2 regions of the Azospirillum mesophilum genome follow, and region 2 is predicted to be linked to the other one. Evidence: predicted binding sites of a transcription regulator. Region 2 holds the regulator's gene; the other holds the start of a gene.
The links. The regulator HrcA, encoded in region 2, represses chaperone genes, less so after heat shock. The targets are predictions, from matches to a motif close to GTTAGCACTCNCCNNNGGNGAGTGCTAAC.
Positions count from the first base shown of each region.

Region 1: a site for HrcA is predicted at 3,657-3,685, ahead of groES (co-chaperone GroES). Genes of this name have one in related genera too.

Region 1 is NZ_JBPXMQ020000023.1:18,254-24,212, reverse strand. Features, by position in the region: gene ACSVC7_RS20855 (FAD-dependent oxidoreductase) at 1-3,075, shown strand, start outside; gene ACSVC7_RS20850 (usg protein) at 3,182-3,445, opposite strand; gene groES (co-chaperone GroES) at 3,739-4,029, shown strand; gene groL (chaperonin GroEL) at 4,078-5,721, shown strand; gene ACSVC7_RS20835 (tautomerase family protein) at 5,794-5,959, opposite strand, start outside.
Region 2 is NZ_JBPXMQ020000009.1:138,273-144,231, forward strand. Features, by position in the region: gene ACSVC7_RS11805 (dicarboxylate/amino acid:cation symporter) at 1-521, shown strand, start outside; gene ACSVC7_RS11810 (amino acid ABC transporter substrate-binding protein) at 556-1,455, shown strand; gene ACSVC7_RS11815 (response regulator) at 1,524-1,889, opposite strand; partial or broken gene grpE (nucleotide exchange factor GrpE) at 2,082-2,714, opposite strand; gene hrcA (heat-inducible transcriptional repressor HrcA) at 2,757-3,797, opposite strand; gene rph (ribonuclease PH) at 3,969-4,688, shown strand; gene rdgB (RdgB/HAM1 family non-canonical purine NTP pyrophosphatase) at 4,858-5,460, shown strand; gene hemW (radical SAM family heme chaperone HemW) at 5,448-5,959, shown strand, end outside.

The DNA.
Region 1 (5,959 bases), on a different contig from region 2:
GGCTTCGCCCGCCAGGTGCTCGCCTGGATGGAGGAGGAGACCGCTCACGCCGCCCAGCTGGACACCGCCGCCCAATACGCTGCCTGGGCCGTCCTGACCGAGGCCGGGCGCGCCCGGCACGGCGACGGCGTGCTGTTCCAGGTGCCGCACAAGACCGACCCGCAGCACCTCGTCCCCATCGAGACGGTGGAGATGCACGGCGTCACCATGATGCGCCTGCCGGAGGAAGCCCAGCGGGAACGGCACGGTTTTCATCTGACCGACCCCGGCACCGACCTGACCGGCGCGCTGGACGAGGCCAACTACTGCATCTGGTGCCACAACCAGGGCAAGGACAGCTGTTCCAAAGGCCTGCGCGACCGCAAGACCGGCGAGTTCCAGAAAAGCCCGCTGGGTGTCACGCTGAACGGCTGCCCGCTGGACGAAAAAATCTCGGAGATGCACAGCCTGAAAGCGGAGGGCGTGCCCATCGGCGCGCTGGCCATGGTGGTGGTGGACAATCCCATGTGCGCCGGCACCGGCCACCGCATCTGCAACGACTGCATGAAGGCCTGCATCTATCAGAAGCAGGAACCCGTCGACATCCCGCAGTCGGAAACCCGGACGCTGAAGGACGTGCTGGAGCTTCCCTGGGGCTTCGAGATTTACAGCCTGCTGACGCGCTGGAACCCGCTGAACCTGCGGCGCCCGCTGGTGCGGCCGGACAGCGGATACAAGGTGCTGGTGGTCGGGCTGGGGCCGGCGGGCTTCACGCTGGCGCACCATCTGATGAACGACGGGCACACGGTGGTCGGCATCGACGGGCTGAAGATCGAACCGCTGCCAGCCGATCTCTCAGGCGTGCTGCCCAGCGGCACGCGCGTGCCCTTCCGGCCGATCCGCGACGTGCACGACCTTTACGACCGGCTGGACGAGCGCGTCATGGCCGGATTCGGCGGCGTGGCCGAGTACGGCATCACCGTGCGCTGGAACAAGAACTTCCTGAAGGTCATCCGCCTGCTGCTGGAGCGCCGCGCGTCGATGTCCATCATCGGCGGGGTTCGTTTCGGTGGCACGCTGACCATCGACGACGCGCTGGCGATGGGCTTCGACCACATCGCCCTGTGCATGGGGGCGGGCAAGCCGACCGTCATCCCCATGGCGAACGGGCTGGCGCGCGGGGTGCGGCAGGCGTCAGACTTCCTGATGGCCTTGCAGCTGACGGGGGCGGCCAAGGCGGACAGCATCGCGAACCTTCAGGTGCGGCTGCCCATCGTCGTCATCGGCGGCGGCCTGACCGCCATCGACACGGCAACGGAGGCGCTGGCCTACTACCCCGTGCAGGTCGAAAAGTTCCTGTCCCGGTACGAAGCGCTCTCAGTCGAGAAGGGCGAGGCCGCCGCCCGCGCCCGCTGGACGCCCGAGGAAGCCGCGCTGGCCGACGAGTTCCTGGCCCATGCCCGCGCCATCCGCGCGGAACGCGCCGCGGCGGCGGAGGAAGGCCGGGAGGCGCGCATCCTTCCGCTTCTGCAACACTGGGGCGGATCGACCATCGCCTACCGCCGCCGCCTGATCGACAGCCCCAGCTACACCCTGAACCACGAGGAGGTGGCGCACGGCCTCGCCGAGGGCATCCGCTTCCTGGAATCCGCCACCCCGCGCGGCGTGGAGATCGACGAGACCGGGGCCGCCCAAGCCATCCACCTCGCCATCAACCCCGCCGGGCCGGACGGGGTGGTGGCACCCGCCGCCGTGGACGCGCGCATCCCCGCCCGCACCATCCTGGTCGCCGCCGGCACCCAGCCCAACACCGTGCTCGCCCGCGAGGAGCCGGACTGGATCGAACTGGACGGCCGGACCTTCCGCGCCATCGACGAGGACGGCACCCCCGTGACGCCGGAACGCCTGTGCAAACCGTCGCAGGCCCGCGTGCTGATGGCGAAGGCGCCGGACGGCCGCTATCTCAGCTTTTTCGGTGACCTGCACCCGTCCTTCGCCGGCAACGTGGTGAAGGCGATGGGCGGGGCGAAGCAGGGTTACCCGGTGGTCAGCCGCGCGCTGGCCCGCCGCGCCCCCTCCGCCGTTCCGGCCGCGGAGCTGGTCCGGCGCCTGAACGCCGATCTGCGCCCCGTCGTCCATCAGGTCGCCCGCCTCACCCCGACCATCGTGGAGGTGGTGGTAAAAGCCCCGGCCGCCGCACGTCGTTTCGAACCCGGACAGTTCTACCGCCTGCAGAATTTCGAAACGCTGGCGCAGCGCTTCGACGGAACGACCCTCGCCATGGAGGGCTTGGCCCTGACCGGCGCCTGGGTGGACAAGGACGCCGGGCTGCTGTCCATGATCGTGCTGGAGATGGGCGGCTCGTCCGACCTCTGCGCCTTCCTGAAGCCGGGCGACCCGGTGGTCGTCATGGGGCCGACCGGCACCCCGACCGAGATTCCGGAGGGCGAAACGGTCTGCCTCGTCGGCGGCGGGCTCGGCAACGCGGTGCTGTTCTCCATCGGGCAGGCCTGCCGGGCGCGCGGGTCCAGGGTCGTCTACTTCGCCGGATACAAGCGGATCGAGGATCGTTACAAGACCGAACAGATCGAGGCCGCCGCCGACCGCGTGATCTGGTGCTGCGACGAGGCCCCCGGCTTCACCCCCACCCGCCCCGGCGACCGGACGTTCGTCGGCAACATCGTGGAGGCCATGCGCGCCTACGCCGCCGGGGACCTCGGCGCCATGGACATCCCCTTGAGCGCTGTGGACCGCATCGTCGCCATCGGCTCCGACCGGATGATGGCGGCAGTGGGAGCCGCCCGCCACAGCGTGCTGAAGCCGTTCCTGAAGCCGGACCACGTCGCCATCGGCTCCATCAACTCCCCCATGCAATGCATGATGAAGGAGATCTGCGCCCAGTGCCTGCAACGGCACACCGACCCGGTGACGGGGCAGGAAACGGTGGTCTTCTCCTGCTTCAACCAGGACCAGACCCTCGACCGTGTGGACTTCGCCAACCTGAACCAGCGCCTGCGGCAGAACGCCGTGCAGGAGAAGCTGACCGCCCAGTGGATCGACCGCTGCCTGCGGCAGGTTGGGGCGAGGCGTTCCTGACGTTGGGTCGCGCTTCGCTTGACCCAACCTACTGCGACGCGCATCCGGCCATAAGTCGGGGGCCGTAGGTTGGGTTAAGCGCCAGCGCAACCCAACGTCAGACGCCTCACTGCCAGCGGAACTCGGCGGCGACGAAGCGCGTCTCGCCCGGCGTGATCAGCTTTTGCGTCGCCAGCTTCACCGAGTGCAGCTTGCCGTCCAGGTTGGCCTGCCAGAAGGTCAGGAAGCGGCGCAGAACCGGGTAGTCCGGTGCCAGATCCAGGTCCTGCCAAAGATAGCTCTGCAGCAGCTTGGGGTGATCCGGCATGTGGTACAGGATCTCCGCCGTGGTCAGGCGATAGTCGCGAAGCTGAAGACCCAGATTGGCCATGCGCTGCCTCCATAACGGTGGAACCGGTGGCACTCTCCCGCGCGTCCTTCGTGACTCTTTTGCGAAAGTGTGCCTGCGATTCCAACAACGGGCAACGAAGAAAATTGTTTCCTTTCAATGCATTAGCAGCCATCACCCCCGACTGCTGCCAGACATTTGAGCCGATTGCGCGCACGACCCTCTTGAATCGTATCGAGAGCTCGATTAGCTGTCTGGCACTCACCGGGGGAGAGTGCTAACACCCGAACCCGGACCTGCATTCCATTTAATAAGCCTTTCGAGGAGGCATCCCCATGAAGTTCCGTCCGCTGCACGACCGCGTCGTCGTCAAGCGTCTGGAGTCCGACACCAAGACCAAGGGCGGGATCATCATTCCCGACACCGCGAAGGAAAAGCCCCAGGAGGGCCAGGTGATCGCGGTGGGTCCGGGTTCCCGTGACGAGAGCGGCAAGGTCGTTGCGCTCGACGTGAAGGCTGGCGACCGCATCCTGTTCGGCAAGTGGTCGGGCACCGAGGTGAAGATCGAGGGCGAGGATTTCCTGATCATGAAGGAATCCGACATCATGGGCGTTATCGAGGCCTAAGTCTCCGCCCGCCGCAATCGATCAACCCGAATTCAGAGGAAGTGAGCAATGGCTGCCAAGGAAGTTAAGTTCTCCGCTTCGGCGCGCGAGAAGATGCTGCGCGGCGTTGACATTCTGGCCGACGCCGTGAAGGTCACGCTGGGTCCGAAGGGCCGCAACGTCGTCATCGAGAAGTCCTTCGGCGCTCCGCGCATCACCAAGGACGGCGTCTCGGTCGCCAAGGAAATCGAACTGTCCGACAAGTTCGAGAACATGGGCGCCCAGATGGTCCGCGAGGTCGCCTCGAAGACCAACGACCTGGCCGGTGACGGCACCACCACCGCGACCGTTCTGGCCCAGGCCATCGTCCGCGAGGGCGTGAAGTCGGTCGCCGCCGGCATGAACCCGATGGACCTGAAGCGCGGCATCGACCTCGCCGTCGAGACCGTCGTGAACGACATCCGCGGCCGCGCCAAGAAGGTGACGACCAACGACGAGATCGCCCAGGTCGGCACCATCTCCGCCAACGGCGAAGCCGAGATCGGCAAGATGATCGCCCAGGCCATGGAGAAGGTCGGCAACGAGGGCGTCATCACGGTTGAAGAGGCCAAGAGCCTGGAGACCGAGCTGGACGTCGTCGAGGGCATGCAGTTCGACCGCGGCTACCTGTCGCCGTACTTCATCACCAACGCCGACAAGATGATCGCGGAGCTGGACAGCCCGTACATCCTGCTGCACGAGAAGAAGCTGTCGGGTCTGCAGGCCCTGCTGCCGGTCCTGGAGGCCGTCGTGCAGTCCTCGCGTCCGCTGCTGATCATCGCCGAGGACGTCGAGGGCGAGGCCCTGGCGACCCTGGTCGTGAACAAGCTGCGTGGCGGCCTGAAGGTCGCCGCCGTGAAGGCCCCGGGCTTCGGTGACCGCCGCAAGGCGATGCTGGAAGACATGGCCATCCTGACCGGCGGCCAGGTCATCAGCGAAGACCTCGGCATCAAGCTCGAGAACGTCACCATCGAGATGCTGGGCACCGCCAAGAAGGTCGTGATCTCCAAGGAGAACACCACGATCGTCGACGGCGCCGGCTCGGCCGACGACATCCAGGGCCGCATCGCCCAGATCAAGGCGCAGATCGAGGAGACCACCTCGGACTACGACCGCGAGAAGCTGCAGGAGCGTCTGGCGAAGCTGGCCGGCGGCGTGGCCGTCATCCGCGTCGGTGGCGCCACCGAAGTCGAGGTGAAGGAGCGCAAGGACCGCGTTGACGACGCCATGCACGCCACCCGCGCCGCGGTGGAAGAGGGCATCGTCGCCGGCGGCGGCACCGCCCTGCTGTACGCCACCAAGGCCCTGGACGCCCTGAAGCCGTCGAACGACGAGCAGCGCGTCGGCATCGAGATCATCCGCCGCGCCCTCCAGGCTCCGGTCCGTCAGATCGCCTACAACGCGGGCACCGACGGTTCGATCGTGGTCGGCAAGCTGCTGGACCAGGCCGACGCCAACTTCGGCTACGACGCCCAGAAGGGCGAGTTCACCGATCTGGTGAAGGCCGGCATCATCGACCCGGTGAAGGTGGTTCGCACCGCCCTGCAGGACGCGGCCTCGATCGCCGGCCTGCTGATCACCACCGAGGCGATGATCGCCGAGAAGCCGGAGAAGAAGGCTGCTCCGGCCGGCATGCCGGGTGGCATGGACGACATGGGCGGCATGGGCTTCTAATCGAAGTCCACGTCTCTCAGGACGTTTGCGGAAAGGGCGGTCCCTCGGGGCCGCCCTTTTCCTTTGCGGGGTTCATGCGGCGGCGCGCGCCGCCTGGGTGCGGCCGTCGTATCCCCAATCGCCCGCCGCCACCTCGCGCACCACGACGTAGGTCGCCTCCGGCAGGCCCGGAAGATGGCGCTTCAGCAGCGCCATGGCGCCCTCGACGAAGGCGGCCTTTTCGGACGGTGTGTTGGTG
Region 2 (5,959 bases):
TGTTCACGCTGATCCGGCTGATCAAGGACCCGATCCTGCTGGCCTTCAGCACGGCCAGCAGCGAGGCCGCCTACCCCCGCACCATGGAGGAGCTGGAGAAGCTGCCGGTCAGCGAGCGCATCATCGGCTTCGTCCTGCCGCTGGGCTATTCGTTCAACCTCGACGGCTCGATGATGTACTGCACCTTCGCGACGATCTTCATCGCGCAGGCCTACGGGATCGAGCTGACGCTGGGGCAGCAGCTGACCATGCTGCTGATCCTGATGGTCACCAGCAAGGGCATGGCCGGCGTGCCGCGCGCCTCGCTGGTGGTGATCGCGGCGACGCTGGCGACCTTCAACGTGCCGGAGGCCGGGCTGCTGCTGATCATGGGCATCGACCAGTTCCTGGACATGGCGCGCTCCGCCACCAATGTCCTGGGCAACAGCCTGGCGACCGCCGTCGTGGCGAAGTGGGAAGGCGAGCTGGGCGTCGGGACGCAGCCGGTCGAGGATCCGGCCACGGTTCGGGATATCGGCTGACCGGCAGAGTATGACCGGACAGGGAGTAACGGCGATGCGGCGCGCGCTGGTTCTCGGAGTTCTCGGGGCGGTTCTCCTGGCGGTCGCGGCGGCTCCGGCCGCCCCGGCGTCCGCGCAGGAGCTGACCGGCACGCTGCGCAAGCTGCACGACAGCGGGCGGATCGTGCTGGGCTACCGGGAGAACGCCTTCCCCTTCGCCTACCGCGACGCGCGGGGGCAGCCGACCGGCTATTCCCTGGACCTCTGCCGCGCCGTGGTCGAGGAGGCGGCGTCCGAGCTGGGCCGCGACCTCGCGGTCGCCTACCACCCCGTGACGGCGGAAACCCGCATCCCCGCCCTGCTGGACGGCAGCATCGACCTGGAATGCGGCGTGACCACCAACAACCACGCCCGGCAGAAGCAGGTCGCCTTCTCACCCATGATCTTCGTCAGCGGCACGCGGCTGCTCGTCCCGCAGGGGAGCCCCATTTCCACCAGCCAGGACCTGCGCGGCCGGACCGTCGTGGTGACCCAGGGAACCACGAACGAGGCCGCCCTGCGCCGGCTGATCGAGCGGCAGAAGCTGGACACCAAGCTGGTCACGGCGCCGGACCACGACCGCGCCTTCGCCACCCTGGCCGAGGGCGGCGCCGACGCCTTCGCCACCGACGAGGTTCTGCTGTACGGCCTGCTGACCAAGCTGGACCAGCGGGGGGCGTTCCGGATCGTCGGCGAGTATCTGTCCTACGACCCGTACGGGCTGATGTACCGCAAGAACGACCCGGCCTTCGCGGAGGTCGTCGACCGGACCTTCACGCGCCTGGCCGAAAGCCGGGACATCCTGGAAATCTACACGCGCTGGTTCCTGCGCCGCCTGCCGTCCGGCGAACGCCTCGACCTGCCCATGAGCGCGCAGCTGGAGGAAAGCTTCCACCTGCTGGGGCTGCCGGATTAGCTAGGCGCGTGGGCGCTGCATGGCCTCCCTCGCCCGGCTCCGCCGGGAGAGGGAGGCCATGCAGCGCCTTACGGGCAGACCTTCTTCACGGTTTCGACCAGCTTGTCCGGGTTGAACGGCTTCACCAGCCAGCCGGTGGCGCCGGCTTCACGGCCGGCGGTCTTCTTGGCGGGGTCGGCCTCGGTGGTCAGCAGCAGGACGGGGGTCGCGCGGTTGAGCGCGCTGCCGCGGATCGCCTTGGTCAGGGCCAGACCGTCCATGCCCGGCATGTTCAGGTCGGTGATGATGCAGTCGAACTTCTGCTTGTTGACAAGCGCCAGCCCCGCCGCCCCGTCGCCGGCTTCGGACACGGCATAGCCCGCCTTCTGCAGCGTGAAGGCGACCATGTCGCGGATGGTCTTGGAATCGTCGACGGTCAGGATGCTCTTGGGCACGGGTCCGGTCCCTATGGAACTGATGCCAGGAAAAATCTCGCAAATGCGAGATATCGCTTAGGCATCTTACGGCATGCCGTCAATACCCGGATGTGCAAGAGATGCGGCAAGGCGTCGCGCAGCGGCCCCATTCGGCCATGAACCGCTGCGCGACGAACGCGATGAGACGGCGGTTACGCCCCCAAAATGGCGTTACGCCTTGGTGTCGACGTGCTGGCCGCCGGCCTCGTTCGGGCCGGCCTTGGCGACGCCCACCATGGCCTCGCGCAGCAGGCGGCCGTGGATGGTGTAGCCGGGCTGGAGCACCTGCACGACGGTGCCGGCGGACTTGCCGGTGTTCTCGATCTCGAACATGACCTGATGGAAGTTCGGGTCGAACAGCTCGCCGGTCGGGTCGATCTTCTTGATGCCGGCGCGCTCGAAGGCCGAGATCAGCTGGCGCTCGGTCGCCTCGACGCCGACGGCGAGGCTCTTCAGCATCTCGTCGTTCTCGCGGCCCTCGGCCGGCACGGCCTCCAGCGCGCGGCGCAGGTTGTCGGCCACGGTCACCAGCTCCTTGGCGAAGCTGGACACGGCGAACTTGCTGGCGTCCTCGCGGTCGCGCTGGGCGCGGCGGCGGGTGTTCTCCACCTCGGCCATCTGGCGCAGAAGCTGGTCCTTCAGGCTGGCGACCTCCGCCTCCAGCTGGGCCACGCGCTCCTCGGGCGGGGCGACATCGGCGGCCTGCCCGTTGGCGGCCTGACCATTGGCGGCTTCGGTCTGCTCCACCTCGGCTTCGGCGGGCTTGTTCTGCTCTTCGCTCATGGCTCTCTCGTTGTCGTCTTCTGGTCGTTCGAAGCGTGGGGAAGCGGCCCCCGGCCGGCGTCGTCACCCGACGAGCCGGCTGATGACCTTGGCTGTATAATCCACAAGCGGGATGATGCGCGCATAATTGATGCGGGTCGGGCCGATCACCCCGATGGCGCCGATGACCTGCTCGCGGCTGTTCTGGAACGGCGAGATGATCAGCGAACAGCCGGAATGGTTGAACAGCACGTTCTCGGCGCCGATGAAGATCTGCACCCCGTCGCCCTGGCCGGTGGCGTCCAGCAGGCGCAGCATGGTCTCCTTGGTCTCCAGCGCCTCGAACAGGGAGCGGACGCGCTCCAGGTCCGACAAAGCGGTGACGTCCTCCAGCAGCTTGGCCTGGCCGCGCACGATCAGCTGGCCGCCGCTCTGGCCGCCGCTGCCCGCCCAGGTGGCGAGGCCGGCCGCGACGACTCGGCGCGACAATTCGTCCAGCTCGGTCTTCTGCTCCTCGATCTCGCGCAGCACGGCCTGACGCGCCTCGTCCAGCGTGCGGCCGACCAGCTTCGCGCTGAGGAAGTTGGACACCATCTGGAGCGTGGAGGCGGGAACCCCCACCGGCACCTCGATGACGCGGTTCTCGACCAGCCCGTCCTCGTTGACCAGCACCACCAGGGCGCGGCCGGGGGCAAGCGAGACGAACTCGATGTGCTTCAGCGGCCGGTCGGTCTTGGGCGCCACGACGAGGCCGGCGCAGTGCGACAGGCCCGACAGCATGGTCGACGCCTCGCCCAGCACGTCCTGCAGGGACCGGCCGGAGGAGGAGCATTTCGCCTCGATCGATTCGCGCTCGTCCTCGGAGAGGGAGCCGATCTCCAGAAGGCCGTTGACGAACAGGCGCAGCCCCGCCTCGGTCGGGATGCGGCCGGCCGAGGTGTGCGGGGCGTAGAGCAGCCCCTGCTCCTCCAGGTCGGCCATGACGTTGCGGATGGTCGCGGGCGACAGGGCCATGCCGAGCCGGCGCGAGATCGTGCGCGATCCCACCGGCTCGCCGGTCGCCACATAGGCGTCGACGATCAGCCGGAAGACCTCGCGGGATCGTTGGTTCAGTTCGGTGATCATGGCGCGGCCATCATGGCGGGGACGGGAACCGGGTGGCTTGCGTGACTTGAGCGTGTCGAATTTAGGCAGGTATTCGCCCCGAATCAACGTGCGCCCCGGTTGCGCGCTGGACGGCGGCGGCATCAATCGCTAGCCTGCCGGCCGTTTTCAACAGACCTGCGGATATGCCCGATGCGTCCCTCCGGCCGCGCCCTCGACCAATTGCGCACCATTTCCCTAGAGCCGAACTTCAGCAAGCACGCCGAGGGGTCCTGCATGGTGCGCTTCGGCGACACGCATGTGCTGTGCACCGCCAGCGTGGACGAGGGCGTGCCGCGCTTCCTGAAGAACACGGGGCTCGGCTGGGTGACGGCGGAATACGGCATGCTGCCGCGCTCCACCCACAGCCGCACCGACCGCGAGGCCGCCAAGGGCAAGCAGTCCGGCCGCACGCAGGAGATCCAGCGCCTGATCGGCCGCGCGCTCCGCTCCGTCACCGACCGCGCGGCCATGGGCGAGAAGCAGATCAAGATCGACTGCGACGTCATCCAGGCCGACGGCGGCACCCGCACCGCCGCCATCACCGGCAGCTTCGTGGCCCTGCATCTGGCCTTCCAGCACCTGCTGTCCATCGGCGCCATCAAGACCATCCCGCTGACCGACCATGTGGCGGCCGTGTCCTGCGGCATCTACAAGGGCTCGTCCGTGCTCGACCTCGACTACGCCGAGGACTCGACCGCCCAGGCCGACGCCAACTTCGTGCTGACCGGCAACGGCGGCATCGTCGAGATCCAGGGCACCGCCGAAGAGCGCCCCTTCACCGAACCGCAGTTCATGGAGCTGCTGGCGCTGGCCCGCAAGGGCATCAACGAGCTGGTGGCGTTGCAGAAGGCCGCCATCGGGGCGAAGTAACAGCGCCGCGCCCGTTGCCCCCACCCTCCCACGCTGGCGCGTGGGTCCCTCCCTCCCCCGCTTCGCGGGAGAGGGGCGGACTCGCGAAGCGGCGGCAGTCCCCTCTCCCGCAGAGCGGGGGAGGGTTAGGGAGGGGGCAAAGCGCTTAGGAATCAGAGGACCATCCTCCATGACCCAATCCCCCCGCCGCTTCACCGGCGACACCCTCGTCATTGCCAGCCACAACACGGGCAAGGTGCGCGAGATCGCCGACCTGCTCGGCCCCTACGTTGCCACCTTCACCTCGGCGGGCGAGCTTGGCCTGCCGGAGCCGGAGGAGACCGGCACGACCTTCGTCGCGAACGCCGAGCTGAAGGCGCTGGCCGCCGCCAAGGCGGGGCATGTGGCGCTGGCCGACGACAGCGGGCTGGTGGTGCCGGCGCTGAACGGCGACCCCGGCATCTACTCCGCGCGCTGGGCCGGCCCGTCGAAGGACTTCGGCATGGCGATGCGGAAGGTGGAGGACGGCTTGGTGGGCAAGTCCGACCGCTCCGCCTATTTCGTCTGCGCGCTGTCGCTCGCCTGGCCGGACGGCCATGTGGAGACGGTGGAGGGCCGCTGCTACGGCACGCTGGTCTGGCCGCCACAGGGCGAGCAGGGCTTCGGCTACGATCCGATGTTTAAACCGGACGGCTACGACATCACATTCGGGGAAATGGACCCGGCCAAGAAGCACGAGATGAGCCACCGGGCCGATGCCTTCCGCCAGCTCGTGGAGCGATGCTTCAAATAGCCCCCCATCACGGATTTCCCGATCCCGGCTTCGGGATCTACGTCCATTGGCCCTTCTGCAAGTCGAAGTGCCCCTATTGCGACTTCAACAGCCATGTTCGCGAGCGGATCGACCACGACCGCTGGCGCGCCGCGCTGCTGCGGGAGCTTGACCATTACGCGGTCTCGACCCCCGGCCGCCGGGTGACCTCGGTCTTCTTCGGTGGGGGCACGCCCTCGCTGATGGAGCCGGCGACGGTCGGCGCCCTGCTGGAGCGCATCGCCGCGCGCTGGCCGGTCGCCGACCGGCTTGAAGTGACGCTGGAGGCCAACCCGACCTCCGTCGAGGCCGACAAGTTCCGGGCCTTCCGCGCCGCCGGGGTCAACCGCGTGTCGCTGGGCATCCAGGCGCTGGACGACGTGTCGCTGAAGTTCCTCGGCCGCCAGCACAACGCGGCGGAGGCCACCGGCGCCATCGAACTGGCGGCGAAAACCTTCGACCGCTTCAGCTTCGACCTGAT